Regions from separate parts of the Thalassospira sp. UBA4513 genome, predicted to be linked through region 1. Evidence: predicted binding sites of a transcription regulator. Region 1 holds the regulator's gene; each other region holds the start of a gene.
The links. The regulator PhoB, encoded in region 1, activates phosphate uptake and scavenging genes when phosphate is short. The targets are predictions, from matches to a motif close to TNTCATAAAACTGTCA.
Positions count from the first base shown of each region.

Region 1 (3,830 bases):
GGAGCTTTCGCGGGATCGTTTGCGGGTGATTGGCGGGCGGTTTGCCGGTCTGGGCGTTTTGCAAATTCTGGTGTCGATGGCAGCCCTTCTGGGGCTTCTGGTTGTCATGGAATTCCCGCTGCCGACGGCCCTGGTGATTGCAGGGGCCCTTGCGCTTTCATCGACCGCGATCATCCTCAAACAGCTTTCCGATGACAAGCAGCTTAATACCCGGTTTGGCCGTGCGGCCCTTGCCATTTTGTTATTGCAGGACGTGGCGGTTGGTCCGTTCCTGATCATGGTGCAGGCGGCAGGTGATGCCGGCACGGAAACCAGCCCGTGGATGAGCATCCTGCTTGGTTTCGGGTCGGTCGCGTTGCTGTTACTCGTCGGGCGGTATGTGTTGCCGCGTCTGTTTCGCTATATCGCGTCGCTCAAGAACCCGGAACTGTTTGCCATCGGCACGCTTTTTGTTGTGCTAGCCGCAAGCACATTGACCGAGGTTTCCGGGCTTTCAATGGCGCTGGGTGCGTTTATCGCCGGGGTGATGTTGGCCGAAACCGAATTCCGTCATCAGATCGAAGCCGATATCTCGCCGTTCCGCGGCGTGTTCCTGTCGCTGTTCTTTATGTCGGTGGGCATGTCGGTTGATGCCGACGTTGTTTATAACGAATTTGGCACCATCGTCATGTGGCTGGTGCTGTTGCTGGTGATCAAGACGGCGGTTTTGTTCGTTCTGGCACGCGCGATCCGGTTTGAAACCGGCCTTGCCATCCGGGTAGCCATGAGCTTGGCCGCCGGCGGTGAATTTGCCTTTGTGATGTTTGCCCTGGCCGCGCAAAATGGCGCGGTGCCGCTTGAAATGGCCGCCATGCTGATCCCGGTGGTGGCGATTTCGATGGCGCTGACCCCGACGCTTATCAGCCTTGGTCACAAGATCGAGGAAAAGCTTCATCCCAAGGAAGAAGACCAGCTTGGCAAGATTGCCGAGGAGTCCGAGGGCATCCACCAGCATGTTCTGGTGATCGGAAGCGGCCGTGTTGGCCGGGTTCTGGCCCGGTTGCTCAAGACGCGCAACATTCCGTTCCTGGTGCTTGATAGTGATGCACAGCAGGTTTCACGCGGCCGGGCAGAAGGCCTTCCGGTTTACTTTGCCGACGGGTCCAGACCGGAAACTTTCCGGGCGGCACACACGGATGAGGCAAAAATTGCGGTTGTTGCCATGGGGAACCCGCATGCGACCGAGAAGACGGTCGCCCTTTTGCGCCAGCATTACCCGCATCTGAAGATCTTTGCCCGCGCGCAGGACATCACCCATATCGGGCCGCTGTCGCGCCATGGGGCGGATGCCGCCATCCCGGAAGTTCTCGAAACCGGGTTGCGGTTATCCGATCACGTTTTGGCGGCGTGCGACGTGCCGCAGGAAGATATTGATGCCGAAATCGCCAAATTCCGCCGTGCGGACATGCTGTTGATGAACGAACTGGCGCCGCGCCCGCAGCGCAAACCGTCAGGTTCGGAGAATGCGGACAAACCGGCGAAGAAAAAAAACTGAAGACGTTACGGCCTTAGAACAAAAACCCCCGCGGCACGCTGCAGCGGGGGTTTTTCATTAGATCGCGTATCGAAACCGGCTTAGGCAGCGGTTTCAGAGTCCAGTGCATAGCCCGCCGCACGGACGGTGCGGATGATATCGCGCGTGCCCTTGACGTCATTGAGCGCCTTGCGCAGGCGGCGGATATGCACGTCGACTGTGCGGGTTTCGACATAGATATTCGGGCCCCAAACCGCGTTAAGCAACTGTTCGCGCGAGAAAACCCGCCCCGGATGTTCGAGGAAATAGCGCAGCAGACGGAACTCGGTCGGGCCAAGATGGATCGATTTTCCATTGCGGCTGACCCGGTGGGCGGCGAGATCCATTTCGATGTCGGAATAGATCAACTGCCCTTGTGGTTGCGCCGGACCGGACCGGCGCAAAAGCGCGCGGATACGGGCGAGCAGCTCGCCAATGGCAAACGGCTTGGTGACATAGTCATCAGCCCCGGTATCAAGACCGCGGATGCGGTCGCCTTCTTCGCCACGTGCTGTCACCATGATCACCGGCAAATCGCGGCTTTCAGGCTTGCGGCGGATCTGACGGCAGACCTCGATCCCCGACATCACCGGCAGCATCCAGTCGAGCAAAACCAGATCGACATGGGTTTCAGCCAGAATTTTCAACGCTTCGTCACCGTCACCGGCTTCGACAACCTGCATCCCCTCGCGTTCGAGGTTGTAGCGCAACATGGTTACGATTGCTGCCTCGTCCTCGACGATAAGAACCGTTGGGTCCATCTTCCTATGCTCCCGTGTCAGTCATTCGGTTCGACAACAGCGAAGTTCGCTGCGTCGTTTTTTGGCCGGTCAATCCCCGGCAGGTCTTCGCCCTTGATCCGGTAATAGATCGTTTCGGCGATATTGGTTGCGTGATCACCGATACGTTCGATGTTCTTGGCAATGAACAACAGATGGGTCGATGCGGTAATGTTGCGCGGATCTTCCATCATGTAGGTCAGCAATTCGCGGAACAGCGAATTGTACATATCGTCGACTTCCTGATCGCGTTCCCAGACCCGGTGGGCCTTTTCGGCGTCGCTTTCGATATAGGCATCCAGGACATCCTTGATGATTTCCTGGGCCAGCTTGGCCATGTTCGGGATCGCCTGAACCGGACGGATCGGCGGGATCTGGTTCAGCACCTGCGCGCGTTTGGCGATGTTTTTGGCAAGGTCGCCAATGCGTTCAAGGTCGTTTGACAGCTTAAGGGCCGTCACCACCTGACGCAGGTCATCTGCCATCGGCTGACGCAGGGCCAGAAGACGGACGGCAAAGTCCTGGACTTCCTGTTCGAGCACATCAATGCGCTGATCGGACAGGATGACTTTCTCGGCCAGTTCGGAATCGCGTTTGACGATGGATCTGATCGAGGAAATAAGCTGGCTTTCAGCAAGCCCGCCCATTTGCGAAATGATGTTGTTCAGACGGGTCAGTTCCTCGTCGAACGAACTTACGATATGGGTATGTTCATCAGCCATTTATGCGTACTCCTGGCGTCGCTTAACCGAAGCGGCCGGTAATGTAACCCTTGGTGCGTTCGTCCTTCGGGTTGGTAAAGATCTGATCGGTTTCACCGACTTCAACCAGCTTTCCAAGGTGGAAGAACGCGGTGCGCTGCGACACACGGGCGGCCTGCTGCATGGAGTGGGTCACGATCACGATCGTGTAGTTCGAACGCAACTCGTCTATCAGTTCCTCGACCTTGGCGGTCGCAATCGGATCAAGGGCCGAGCACGGCTCATCCATCAGGATGACTTCCGGGCTGACGGCAACCGCACGCGCAATGCAAAGGCGCTGCTGCTGACCACCGGAAAGACCGGTTGCCGGCGATTGCAGGCGATCTTTGACTTCCTTGAGAAGGCCTGCACGTTCAAGCGAGGTCATGACGATTTCATCAAGTTCGTCACGCGAATTGACCAGACCATGAATACGCGGGCCATAGGCCACGTTGTCATAGATCGATTTCGGGAACGGGTTCGGTTTCTGGAACACCATGCCGATGCGCGCGCGCAGCTGAACCACGTCGATCCGCTTGTCATAGATGTCGCGACCATCCAGGGTAACGTCACCTTTGATCGTCACACCGTCAATGGTGTCATTCATCCGGTTCAGGCAGCGCAGGAAGGTGGATTTACCACAGCCCGACGGACCAATCAGTGCGGTTACCTGCTGTTCGGGGATATCAAGGTTGACCTCATAGAGGGCCTGATTGTCGCTATAGAAAAGATCGAGCTTGCGCGCGGTCATTTTCGGTT
Region 1 covers NZ_DGMR01000039.1:383,813-387,642, reverse strand. The annotation lists gene B2T33_RS18635 (cation:proton antiporter) at 1-1,534, shown strand, start outside; gene phoB (phosphate regulon transcriptional regulator PhoB) at 1,615-2,313, opposite strand; gene phoU (phosphate signaling complex protein PhoU) at 2,331-3,053, opposite strand; gene pstB (phosphate ABC transporter ATP-binding protein PstB) at 3,076-3,830, opposite strand, start outside.

Region 2 (3,830 bases), on a different contig from region 1:
CCGAAATCACCTGCGAACGCAGAACGATGTTCTTGTGAACGCTCTCGCGACGCAGATCGAGATAACGGTGACGCAGGCGAACTTCCTCGCCGTATTCGACATCGCCAAACACCGGCATCGGCAGAACTTCGGCCGAAGACTGAACTTCGATGTTCGATGCATAAACTTCGATCTCGCCGGTCGGCAAGTTCGGGTTGATGGTCTCGGCCGTACGTTTGACAACCTTGCCATCGACCGTGATCACGCTTTCAGCACGCGCTTTATCAAGCGTCTCGAACAGCGGGCTCGAAATATCGATCACGACCTGGGTGATGCCGTAATGGTCGCGCAGGTCAACGAACAGAAGGTTGCCGTGGTCACGTTTACGGTGAATCCAGCCAGACAGGCGAACTTCCGCATCGGCGTCAGTCGCGCGCAGCGCATTACAGTTATGAGAGCGAAAAGGATGCATTGTCATTCCAGGTTGCTTTGTATTTTGGGCCGCAAATTTGGCCGCAAAGGTGCATGCCAGACCCGCGCTGTCAAACAAAAAACGCACCACAACATGCCCGCCAACCAGTGATTCATGGCGCTTATGTGTGATGTTCCCCTGCCCGATTGGCACGGCATCTCAAAATTTCAGCGGTATAAAACGCGGACAGGCCGCCTTCGTCAAGTGCCAGTAATGCAGATCAGCAAATCATTGGGTGATTGGTTCCGCGCTAATCTTGATCGCCTGAAGATCCTTGACCTTGATAAAGTCGATCAGCCGTCCACTGCCCGGTGTGATTTCGCCCCAGTGATCAACATCGAACTCGAAATGCGCAAGTCCGCAAGTCGGGTATTTGCGCGCCATGATCTCGCGGGCCTCAATATTGCCACCGCCATACAGCGACTGGGCAAAAATCTCGATACCCGGATTATGGCCGATGAACATCACATGCTTGGCGTCTTCGTGGGTGTGATGCAGGTTTTCAAGCAATACCCGTTCGCTGGCCATATACAGGTCTTCGTTATAGATCACATCGGCATCGGTTGCGAAATCCCGCCCCAAAAGACCAAGGGTCTGCACCGCACGTGCTGCCGTCGAACACCAGATCAGGTCCGGCACCAGTTCATGCTGACGCAGATAGCGGCCCATAAAGGGTGCTGCCTTTTCACCACGACGGTTCAGTTCGCGGTCATGGTCGGCCCGACCCGGATCCGCCCAGCTTGATTTGGCATGCCGAAGCAACAACAGCGTTTTCATGTCTTCGTGTCTTAAGCAGTCGCGAACGATGATCAAACGGTGTTCTTCCATGCCATATCACACGCCGTGACGCCATTATAAAAACTGACACATAAATTTAAGAAAATTGCACCCACCCAAGCAGTTATCCTATACTCCATTTGCAACCGGGAACTGTCGCATAAGTTCAAGGACGTTCCCTCAATCCGCAGGAGGCATAGCGTGACACACGCCGCTGCAGTTCAGTCAAGCGCGATCACCATTGATTCGGAAAGCCGCTTCATTAACCGCGAATTATCGTGGCTGGCATTCAACAATCGCGTTCTTGAAGAGGCCCAGAATACCGGCCACCCGCTGCTTGAAAGACTGCGTTTCCTGTCGATTTCGGCCAGCAACCTCGATGAATTCTATATGGTTCGCGTCGCCGGCCTCGTCGGCCAGGTCCGCGCCGGCATGACCAAGGTCAGTCAGGATGGCATGAGCCCGTCCGAACAGCTTCGCGCCATTACCTTTGATGCCAACCAGTTGATGCAGGATCAGCAACGCGTCTGGCGTCAGCTCAGCAGCGAGATGGAAAAACAGGGCATCTCGGTCATCGATCAGGGCGACCTGACCCAGACCGACCGCAAATGGCTTGATGGCTATTTCACGCGCGAAATCTTCCCGACGCTGACCCCGCTTGCCATTGATCCGTCGCACCCCTTCCCGTTCATTCCCAACCTTGGCTTTGCCATCGTCATGCAGCTGTTTGATCCAGCAGACGGGCACAATATGCGCGGGCTTATTCCGGTACCGCAAAAAATCGGCCGCTTCCTGCGCCTGCCGGGCCGCAATGAACGATATCTTCCGGTCGAACAGGCGATATTGCTCTATCTTGGCAAGCTGTTCCCGGGCTTTGATATGATCGAACACGGTTTCTTCCGCGTCATTCGGGACTCGGACGTTGAAATCGAAGAAGAAGCCGAAGATCTGGTGCGCGTTTTCAAAACCGCACTGAAACGTCGCCGTCGCGGCAGCATCATCCGTCTTAAGGTCAACGCGGCAATGCCCGAAGACCTGCTTGATTTCGTCATTGATGAACTTGATGTCGCGCTGGAAGAAGTCGTTAAGGTCGATGGCCTTCTTGGCGTTGTTGATGTTAAACAGCTGATCGATTCTGATCTGCATCATGACTTGCTGTTCTCGCCCTATGCCGCACGTTATCCGGAACGGGTGCGTGACTTTGGCGGCGATTGCTTTGCCGCGATCAGCAAAAAGGATCTGGTGGTTCATCACCCGTTCGAAGATTTCGACGTGGTGGTGCAGTTCCTGCTGCAGGCCGCCCGTGACCCGGATGTGGTCACCATCAAACAGACGCTGTATCGCACGTCCGAAAACAGTCCGATCGTCAAGGCGCTGATCGCCGCGGCCGAGGCCGGCAAATCCGTCACGGCGATGGTCGAGCTCAAGGCCCGCTTTGACGAAGAAGCCAACCTGCGCTGGGCGGCTGACCTTGAACGTGCGGGCTGCCAGGTGGTCTATGGTTTCCTTGATTGGAAAACGCATGCCAAGGTGTCGCTGGTGGTCCGCCGTGAAACCCACGGCCTCAAGACCTATACCCACTTCGGGACCGGCAACTATCACCCGATCACGGCCAAATTCTATACCGACATCTCGTTCTTCTCGTGCGATCCGGCATTGGGGCGTGATGCGGCCAGCATCTTTAATTTCATGACCGGTTATGCCACCCCGCGCTCGCTTGAAAAAATCGCGATTGCGCCGCATACCCTGCGCCCGACGCTTCTCACCCACATTGATCAGGAGATCGAGAACTGCAAGGCTGGCAAGCCATCTGGCATCTGGGCCAAGATGAACAGTCTGGTCGACCCGGTGGTGATTGATGCGCTTTATCGCGCAAGTCAGGTTGGCGTTCATATCGAATTGATCGTGCGGGGTATTTGCTGTCTGCGTCCGGGGGTTCCGGGTCTTTCGGAAAATATCCGCGTCAAATCGATTGTCGGCCGGTTCCTTGAACATTCGCGCATCGTTGTCTTTGCCAACGGGGCAAAGCTCCCGTCGCGCAAGGCCAAGGCGTTTATTTCGTCCGCCGACTGGATGCCACGCAACCTGAACCGCCGTGTTGAAACTCTGGTTCCGGTTGAAAATCCGACCTGTCAGCAACAGATTGTTGAACAGATCATGATTGCCAACCTGAAAGACACAGCACAGGCATGGCATCTGCAGCCGGACGGCTCCTATGAACGCTGCGAGACAGGTGAAAATGCATTCTCGTCGCACAAGTATTTCATGACCAACCCGTCACTTTCGGGCCGCGGAAGTGCGCTGGATCAAGCCGACCCGAATGTTCCCGTGCTACAGCTAGACGACTAAAAACGACTACAGACGACCAACAGGTGCCAACATCTTATGCTGACTGACCAACGGGCTTCCAACCGCATCGCGATCATAGATGTTGGCTCCAACTCTGTGCGGCTTGTCATTTTTGATGGCATGACCCGCGCACCGATGCCGATCTTCAATGAAAAGGTCATGTGCGGCCTTGGCCGTGACCCGGAAAACACCGGTCGCCTCAATCCCGAGGGGGTGGAGCTTGCCGTGGTCGCCATGCACCGCTTTGCGAAAC
Region 2 covers NZ_DGMR01000026.1:8,146-11,975, forward strand. The annotation lists partial or broken gene B2T33_RS10720 (amino acid--tRNA ligase-related protein) at 1-451, opposite strand, end outside; gene B2T33_RS10725 (SixA phosphatase family protein) at 680-1,228, opposite strand; gene B2T33_RS10730 (RNA degradosome polyphosphate kinase) at 1,430-3,577, shown strand; gene ppx (exopolyphosphatase) at 3,614-3,830, shown strand, end outside.
Region 2: a site for PhoB is predicted at 1,303-1,318, ahead of B2T33_RS10730 (RNA degradosome polyphosphate kinase). Genes of this name have one in related genera too.

Region 3 (3,830 bases), on a different contig from region 1:
CTGCGTGGCCAATTGCATAAAATAAATGCATCATTTATCATCTTATTCATGAGCAATTTTGATCATTTGGAACTGGACGGCCATGCGCTGCGTCTGTTTCTGGCCGTTCTTGAAGAAGGGTCGGTCACAGCCGCCGCCGAACGGCTTGGCGTGACGCAATCGGCGGTCAGCCACAACTTGACCAAATTGCGCCGGATCATGCGCGATCCGCTGTTCACCAAATCCGGGCGCGGGATCGTAGCGACCGCGCATGCGCAAAACCTGGCCGAACAGGCGCGGTTTCTTCTTGATCAGATGCAGGCCTTTGCCAGTGGTGCGCATTTCGAGCCGGATGGCGCATCCATGAGCCTGACCATTGCCGCCAATGATCTGCAGCGTGATCTTTTGTTGCCAACACTGTTTCGCAATCTGGAAGGCGCGCTTGCCAATATCCGGATGACGGTGGTGCCGTCCCTTCTGCCCGGACCGGCCTTGTTGCGTGAAAATCATTGCGACCTTCTGATTTCGCCGCGGCCACCCGAAGGTGTGGATATCGTGCAAAAGCGTCTTCTGACCGATCATTACATGGTGTTTTATGATCCGGACATGCGCGACGCCCCGCAAAGCGATGATGATTATCTATCCGCGCGCCATATCACGGTGCGCTATGGCAATAATCGCACGCTTGAGTTTGACGAGATGCTTGAAAATCAGGATGTTGAACGCAACATCGTTTTGCGAGTACCTAACTTTACCGCCATTGCCGAATTCCTGCGCGGAAGCAATATGATCGCAACCTTGCCAAGCCTTCTCGAAAAACATGCGCTGCGTGATTTTGCCCGTGCGCCGATGCCGCTCGCGGGTTTAAAAAGGGGCACGCTTGATCTTCCTATTTTCATGTGTTGGCACCAACGCTATCAGCACGACCCATCGCATCTCTGGTTACGCGAACAGCTTGAAGATGTTGCCACATCCAGATTGCGCATGCCGATAGAACACCCAGTTTCGCAACCCACAGATCACGGGCAGGCCCCGCAAAGGACATCATGACGATTACTGAAATCATCTATTGGCTTGAACTGGCAGGGGTCGCCGTTTTTGCGATTACCGGCGCGCTTGAGGCATCCCGTCGTCAGATGGACATGGTCGGATTTGTCCTGATTGCGACCTTTACCGGCATCGGCGGCGGCACTGTGCGCGATGTCATTACCGGGGCAACACCGGTTTTCTGGATACGCGACACCACTTGGCTTGTGACCTGCATCGGGGCTGCTGTCATCACCTACTTCACCGCCCATCTGGTTGAACGACGTTATGTTGCCTTGCTGTGGCTCGATGCACTGGGACTGGCAATGTTCGGGGTCACCGGGGCGGCCATCGGCCTTAATCTGGGCGTATCCCCGTTGGTCGCAATCGTTCTGGGCATGATCACGGCCACCTTTGGCGGGATGGTGCGTGATGTTGTCTGTAATGAAATCCCGCTGATTCTTCGCCCGGAGATTTATATCACCTGTGCGCTGGTCGGTGCAGGGATCTATGTGATTGGCACTGCGATCCTTGATTTGCCGCGCGGGCCGATTGCCGTGATTGCGTTCTTTGCCGCATTCCTGATGCGGGCATGTGCGATCAAGTTCAAGCTAAGCTTCCCGGTCTACAGGGCCCGTCCGGGTCGGGAATACTAGGGCAGCACACTCGCTGTCCCGTGCCCTACTCGACGATCAACTGAACCCGGTCGCTTGAAAAGGCGGTCACACCGTATTCGATTGGCGCACCAGCGGAATCAACGTCGACACTTTCCGTCGAAATCACTGGTCGATTGCGCGCCTGTTTAAGCAGGTTGGCAACACGTGATGACGGAAGCGTTGCCGAAATGCGCGTGGTCTTTCGTGTGTAGTCATCAATCCCGAAGCGTTTGAAGGCCTCTGTAAGCGATTTGGTTTCGACAAATATCTCGACAATGCCATCAAAGCGCGCGGCCGGGAGATAACTTGTCGCGACGGCAAGCGGCACACCATCGGCCTCGGAGACTGAAAACAACTCGATCACCCGCGTGCCCGATTTGACATCGAGGAACTGCGCGATGGTCGAATTGGCTTTGAGGACCTCGGACGAGATCAGGCGTTTATCAGGCAAGCGATGACGGCCCGATACGATCTGCGAAAACCGGGTTTTGGAACCAAGCGGGTAGTCAAGGATCTGTTCCTGAACAAAGGCGCCGCGCCCCTGTTCGACACGAACAACATTGGAATCGACAAGTGCCGCCATGGCGCGGCGCACCGTATGACGATTCACCCCAAAGCGCCGGACCAATTCCATCTCGGTCGGCATCTTTTCGCCCGGTGTGAAAACGCCCTCGGAAATATCAGCCAGAAGCTGCTTTTCTATTTGCTTCCAAATAGATAGGCCCGGTTCCCAATCCATTACAATCCCCGTTCACAAAACTTTCACCGCAAGACCTTTGCCTTTGCTGCTGGATCGTCTTATAACGTCAATAGGTATAGACGTCTAGACAAATTTTGAATTTGTCGACATAAGTTGAAAAGGGATCAGTTTGATGACGGCGCACCCCGCCCCGAATGCCCGGACAGATCAAAACCGGAATGCAGACACCCCCACCGATCCGCATATTGCCGCGCGCCAAAAATGGATGTCGGTTCTGGCCCGCACATCCCGTGCCCGCCTTGAAACCGAATGGTCAGAAAATCACAGCAATGAAAGCTGGACCAACCTGCGCGAACCGCAAATCGGCATGGTGATGGTCCGCGGCCGTGCTGGTGGCGCCGGGCAGCGTTTCAACCTTGGTGAAATGACCGTGACGCGTTGTGCCGTCACGCTGTCAGACGGCACAGTCGGGCATTCCTACGTCAAGGGACGTGATCGTATTCAGGCGCAATATGCCGCCCTGTTTGATGCGGTGATGCTGCGCGACGGATCGGCACGCGATTTCATCGAGACCCTGGCCGCCGAACAGGCCGCAGCCAAACGCGATCATGCGCGCAAGGTTGCCGCCACCAAAGTTGATTTCTTCACCCTTGTCCGCGGAGAAGACGAATGACGCCCCAACCCCAATCACCCCGCGCCCAGACAAGTGAATTGCTGCCCGGTTTTGACCATGCGGCCTTTGATTCAAACGCTGTTTTCCGCGCCCTGTTGGATGCCATGTCGCGTCCGGGTCGCATTTATGATTTGCCGGTCAGTATTTCCGCACCCGATGGCCTGAACAAAGCCGCCACTGCAACGCTTCTTGCCATGGCAGATATGGATACGACCATCTGGCTATCGCCAAGTTGCGCGACCAAGGCCGCCGGCGATCATTTGAAATTCCATTGCGGTTGCCCGCTCAGCACGGATGTCAAACAGGCCGATTTTGCGGTTGCGCGCATTTCCGATGATCTGTCCTTTGTCACCGATCTTGCCGTTGGCAATGCGGAATACCCGGATCAATCGGCAACCCTGATCCTGATGGTCGATGAGATTTCAGATCGCCCGTCCATGACCCTAAAGGGGCCGGGCATCAAGGATACGCACAACCTATGCATCGAGGGCCTGCCCGCAAGCTTCCATGCATGGCGCGCAGAAAACCATCACCTGTTTCCCTGCGGCGTTGATGTGATTTTCGCAAGCGAAACCCAGATCGCCGCCCTGTCGCGCACCACCCGGATCGAGGTCAATTAATCATGTATGTTGCAGTAAAAGGTGGCGAACGCGCCATCAATAATGCGCACAAGCTTCTGGCCGAGCAGCGCCGCGGCGACAAGACCATCGCCGAAATCGAAACCGATCAGATCGAACAGCAACTCTCGCTGTCCGTCACCCGGGTCATGGCCGAAGGGTCGCTTTATGATCGCGAT
Region 3 covers NZ_DGMR01000035.1:40,757-44,586, reverse strand. The annotation lists gene B2T33_RS14265 (LysR family transcriptional regulator) at 49-1,029, shown strand; gene B2T33_RS14260 (trimeric intracellular cation channel family protein) at 1,026-1,661, shown strand; gene phnF (phosphonate metabolism transcriptional regulator PhnF) at 1,687-2,400, opposite strand; gene phnG (phosphonate C-P lyase system protein PhnG) at 2,534-3,034, shown strand; gene phnH (phosphonate C-P lyase system protein PhnH) at 3,031-3,654, shown strand; partial or broken gene B2T33_RS14240 (carbon-phosphorus lyase complex subunit PhnI) at 3,657-3,830, shown strand, end outside.
Region 3: a site for PhoB is predicted at 2,411-2,426, ahead of phnF (phosphonate metabolism transcriptional regulator PhnF). Genes of this name have one in related genera too.

Region 4 (3,830 bases), on a different contig from region 1:
TGTTTCAGGGCCTCGGCATCGGCAATAATGCCCTCGGATGCTTCGCGCATGGTCCCGTGGACTGTTGCGACAATTTCCAGTTCGTCGGCACGCACCTTGTCAAAGACCTGACGATAATCGGCAAACAGTTCCTTGGCTTCCTTCAGAACACTGGAAAGTTCGCCAGGCAATGGTTGATCACCAATGCTGCCCAGTGCGGTCTCAAGCTTGGCAAATTCATCGGCGGACTTCGCGCCAAAGCTGTCATCCTGACGGCCAATCAGGATATTGGCATACAACCTTGCCAGAAGCGCATGTTCACGTGCCGCGACTGAACGTTTGAGGAGTTCAAGATCGCCGGTGTTCTGCGCATGGGCAACAAGCTTGTCGAGATCGGCAACGATCTTGATCCCGTCGGGTTCAAGGCGATCCAGGATCAGGGAATGGTATTCGTCGCTCAGGTTTTTGGCCGAGGCGAAGCTTGCCAGATAGGCATCAAGCTCTTCGGCGATGTGTTCAATGCGATTGCGATGTTCTTCGACCATGAATTGCGACTGCGCGTCTTTAAGCATCAGCTCAAGCTGCTTGGCATAGGTAAACACGGCTTCGGCATCTGCCGGATCAGCCGTATTGGCAAATTCACGCGCGTGACTGTTAAAGCGCAGGAACTGCGTCTCAATCTCGCTGATCAGCGCGGCTTCTTCGACATAATGGGCATATTCATCCACATCATGTGAAACAGCAACAAAGGTGAAATACGCAAAGGCAAGTGCCGAAATGAGAATTGCCAGTACCACGGCAAAACCAGCCAGAATTTTTGTTTTTATCTGCATGTCAGCCAACACACCTGAGTTGAGAACCAAAGCAGAGGACCCCGAAACCATCGTCAAACTCCTTGTAAGGCGAAGACAACCATCTACGCTCACCGATGCGATCTAGCGGAATTGTCTCGGTGCCCAATATCCTCAAACGGAGAGGGGGCACGCACTTATCCCCTTATAATTAAATTGGAAAAAAGAAGTTCAACTTCAAGAACCCACTAGCATTCCATCACAGATGCGTAATAAAGCGCAGAAATCCAGGCGTTTGACCAAGACAACCCGACAGCCAGAGGAATGAAGTTTGGAAGCGATTTCTTTTAATCCGCAGCGATCCGAAGCAGATCAGGTGACGGGTGATCGGTCATTGAAGACAATGCGGCATAGGCCGGCGGCACCATCAATCGCACAGGATAGGGGGACAAGCTGATTTCACACGGCAGTTTCCCGGCACTTTCGCCGTCAATCTGAAGCGGGGCTGGTCCGCAATGACTGGTGATCGTGATGCGCTCCGCCCGGACCACCGAAACGTCACTTTGGGCATGCAACCGATTAAGTGTCAGTGCCAGACCATAACGCGACAAGGCCCCGATCCCGTTGCCCGGCATCAGCACAACATCAAGGCTGTTGGCCGTCAGGCTGGCATCGGGCGATATGACAAATGCCCCGCCGTAATGTTGCGCATGGGTTACAACCACACCCGACACTCGATAATTTTCCCGGCCAATACTGACTTCAAAATCACGATGACGCGGGAAAAAGATGTTGCGAAGGCCTTCCAAAACATAGGCCCCCTTACCAATCAGGCGTTTGAGGCGAAGCGAAACATTGGCGACCGTATCGGCATCGGCCCCCATGCCGACCATCAAAAAGAACGCCCGGCCATTAACCAGTCCCGGACGCACCCAGACCATGCCGGGGTTATTGATATAGTCGGCAATCGCGCGTGCGCGGATTTCAAGCCCGACCTCGACCGCAAGCACATTGGCCGTTCCAAGCGGGATGATGCCAAGTGGCGGGACCTCGTGCCCGTCAATCTGGGCATCAAGCAATCCGTTTAATGCCTCGTTAAGCGACCCGTCGCCGCCGGCAACAAACAAGCGTTGATGGGCACGGACCTTGCGGGCCAGTTCGCGGGCGTGACCGGGATGAGTGGTTTGCAGCAACTCCACCTTGATGCCGGCATGTTGCAATATCTGGGATAAAAACCGCTGTTTATTGCCACCGGCACGTGGATTGAAGATGACAGTCACATCCGCATCGGTCATTTGGACCCACTTCCGAAATAAAAATGAAATAAATTTTTCACAGCACCTACCATATGAAATAAAACATGTAACAGTTGCTTTACAGAACTGCGAAATTTCTGTGAACGGGTTATATAATCGAACGATTTGTTTTAAACCGATACTGGCTTGGAACAGTATTCGGCAAGACAAACTGTCGAATTCCAGCCATCCTTTTGGCAGGATACGGAGGAGCGGCAATGACAGCGATGACGCTGCAACCGCATTACCGCACGGTCTGGATTTCAGACGTCCATCTGGGGACACGTGGATGTCAGGCAGACCTTCTATTGGATTTCCTCAATGAAGTGACGGCAGACACCTATTATCTGGTGGGTGACATTATTGACGGCTGGCGCCTCAAGAAAAGCTGGTACTGGCCGGAAAGTCATCATGCCGTGATCACGACAATCATGGAAAAGGCAAAGAATGGCGCCAAAGTCATCTTCGTCCCCGGGAACCATGATGAATTCGCCCGCGAGTTTGTCGATATGACTTTTGGCCATGTCGACGTTAAAATGAACGATATCCACGTCACCGCCGATGGCAAGCGCCTTTTGGTCATCCATGGCGATGAATTTGACGGCGTCGTCAAATACGCCAAGTGGCTGGCCTATCTCGGTGATACCGCCTACAACCTTGCCATTACGCTCAACCGCTATTTCAACGGCGTTCGCCGCCGCCTTGGTTACGGATACTGGTCGCTTTCGGCTTATCTTAAGAACCGGGTGAAGAACGCGGTTCAGTTCATCTGCAACTTTGAAAACGCCGTCGCCCATGAAGCCGCCAAACGCAAGGTGGATGGCGTGGTCTGCGGCCATATCCATCACGCCGAAAAACGCAAGATCGGCGATGTGCTCTATTGCAATGATGGTGACTGGGTTGAAAGTTGTACTGCCCTTGTCGAAGACAAGGAAGGCAAGCTTGAACTGCTGCACTGGGCCGAAATGCGCCAGATGGCAGTGAGCCATTCAAGCCCCGGCCACGATGCGGCAAGCGCCCCGTCGCTTGGCCTTGGCAAATTGATTTCCATGTTTCGTATCGCCCATGAAGCGGGCAACTCTGCATCGGGCTCTTCGAAAAAGGGCAATGATGCACCGATTGGAAAGACTGCATGAAAATACTGATCGTAACCGATGCCTGGTATCCGCAGGTCAACGGTGTTGTCCGTACCCTTGAAACCGTACGCGGCGAGTTGGGCGAGATGGGACATGACGTTCATGTCATCTCGCCCGATCAGTTTAAAACCATCCCCTGCCCGACCTATCCGGAAATCCGGCTGGCGCTTTTTGCCAAACGTAAAATGGCCAAGATGATCGAGGCCCTTCATCCCGTCGCCATCCACATTTCCACTGAAGGCCCGCTGGGTCAGGCCGCACGGGCCTATTGCCTTAAGCGTGGCATTCCGTTTTCGACCGCCTATCACACGCGCTTCCCGGAATATATTCATGCCCGCTGGCGCCTGCCGCTTTCGATCCTTTATCGCGGCATGAAGCATTTCCACGGCAAATCGCAATCCGTCATGGTGGCAACCGAAACCCTTCGTCAGGAACTGTCCGACTGGGGCTTTAACAACTTGCAAATCTGGTCACGCGGTGTCGATCTGGACCTGTTCCGCCCCCGCCCGGAAGCCAGTTTTGGCGATTTCCCAAAACCGCACTGGCTGTTTGTCGGCCGGGTTGCGGTGGAAAAGAATATCGGCCACTTCCTGGATCTTGACCTGCCGGGCACAAAGTTTGTCGTTGGC
Region 4 covers NZ_DGMR01000019.1:95,130-98,959, forward strand. The annotation lists gene B2T33_RS07040 (methyl-accepting chemotaxis protein) at 1-812, opposite strand, end outside; gene B2T33_RS07045 (diacylglycerol/lipid kinase family protein) at 1,118-2,065, opposite strand; gene B2T33_RS07050 (UDP-2,3-diacylglucosamine diphosphatase) at 2,284-3,201, shown strand; gene B2T33_RS07055 (glycosyltransferase family 4 protein) at 3,198-3,830, shown strand, end outside.
Region 4: a site for PhoB is predicted at 2,079-2,094, ahead of B2T33_RS07045 (diacylglycerol/lipid kinase family protein). Genes of this name have one in related genera too.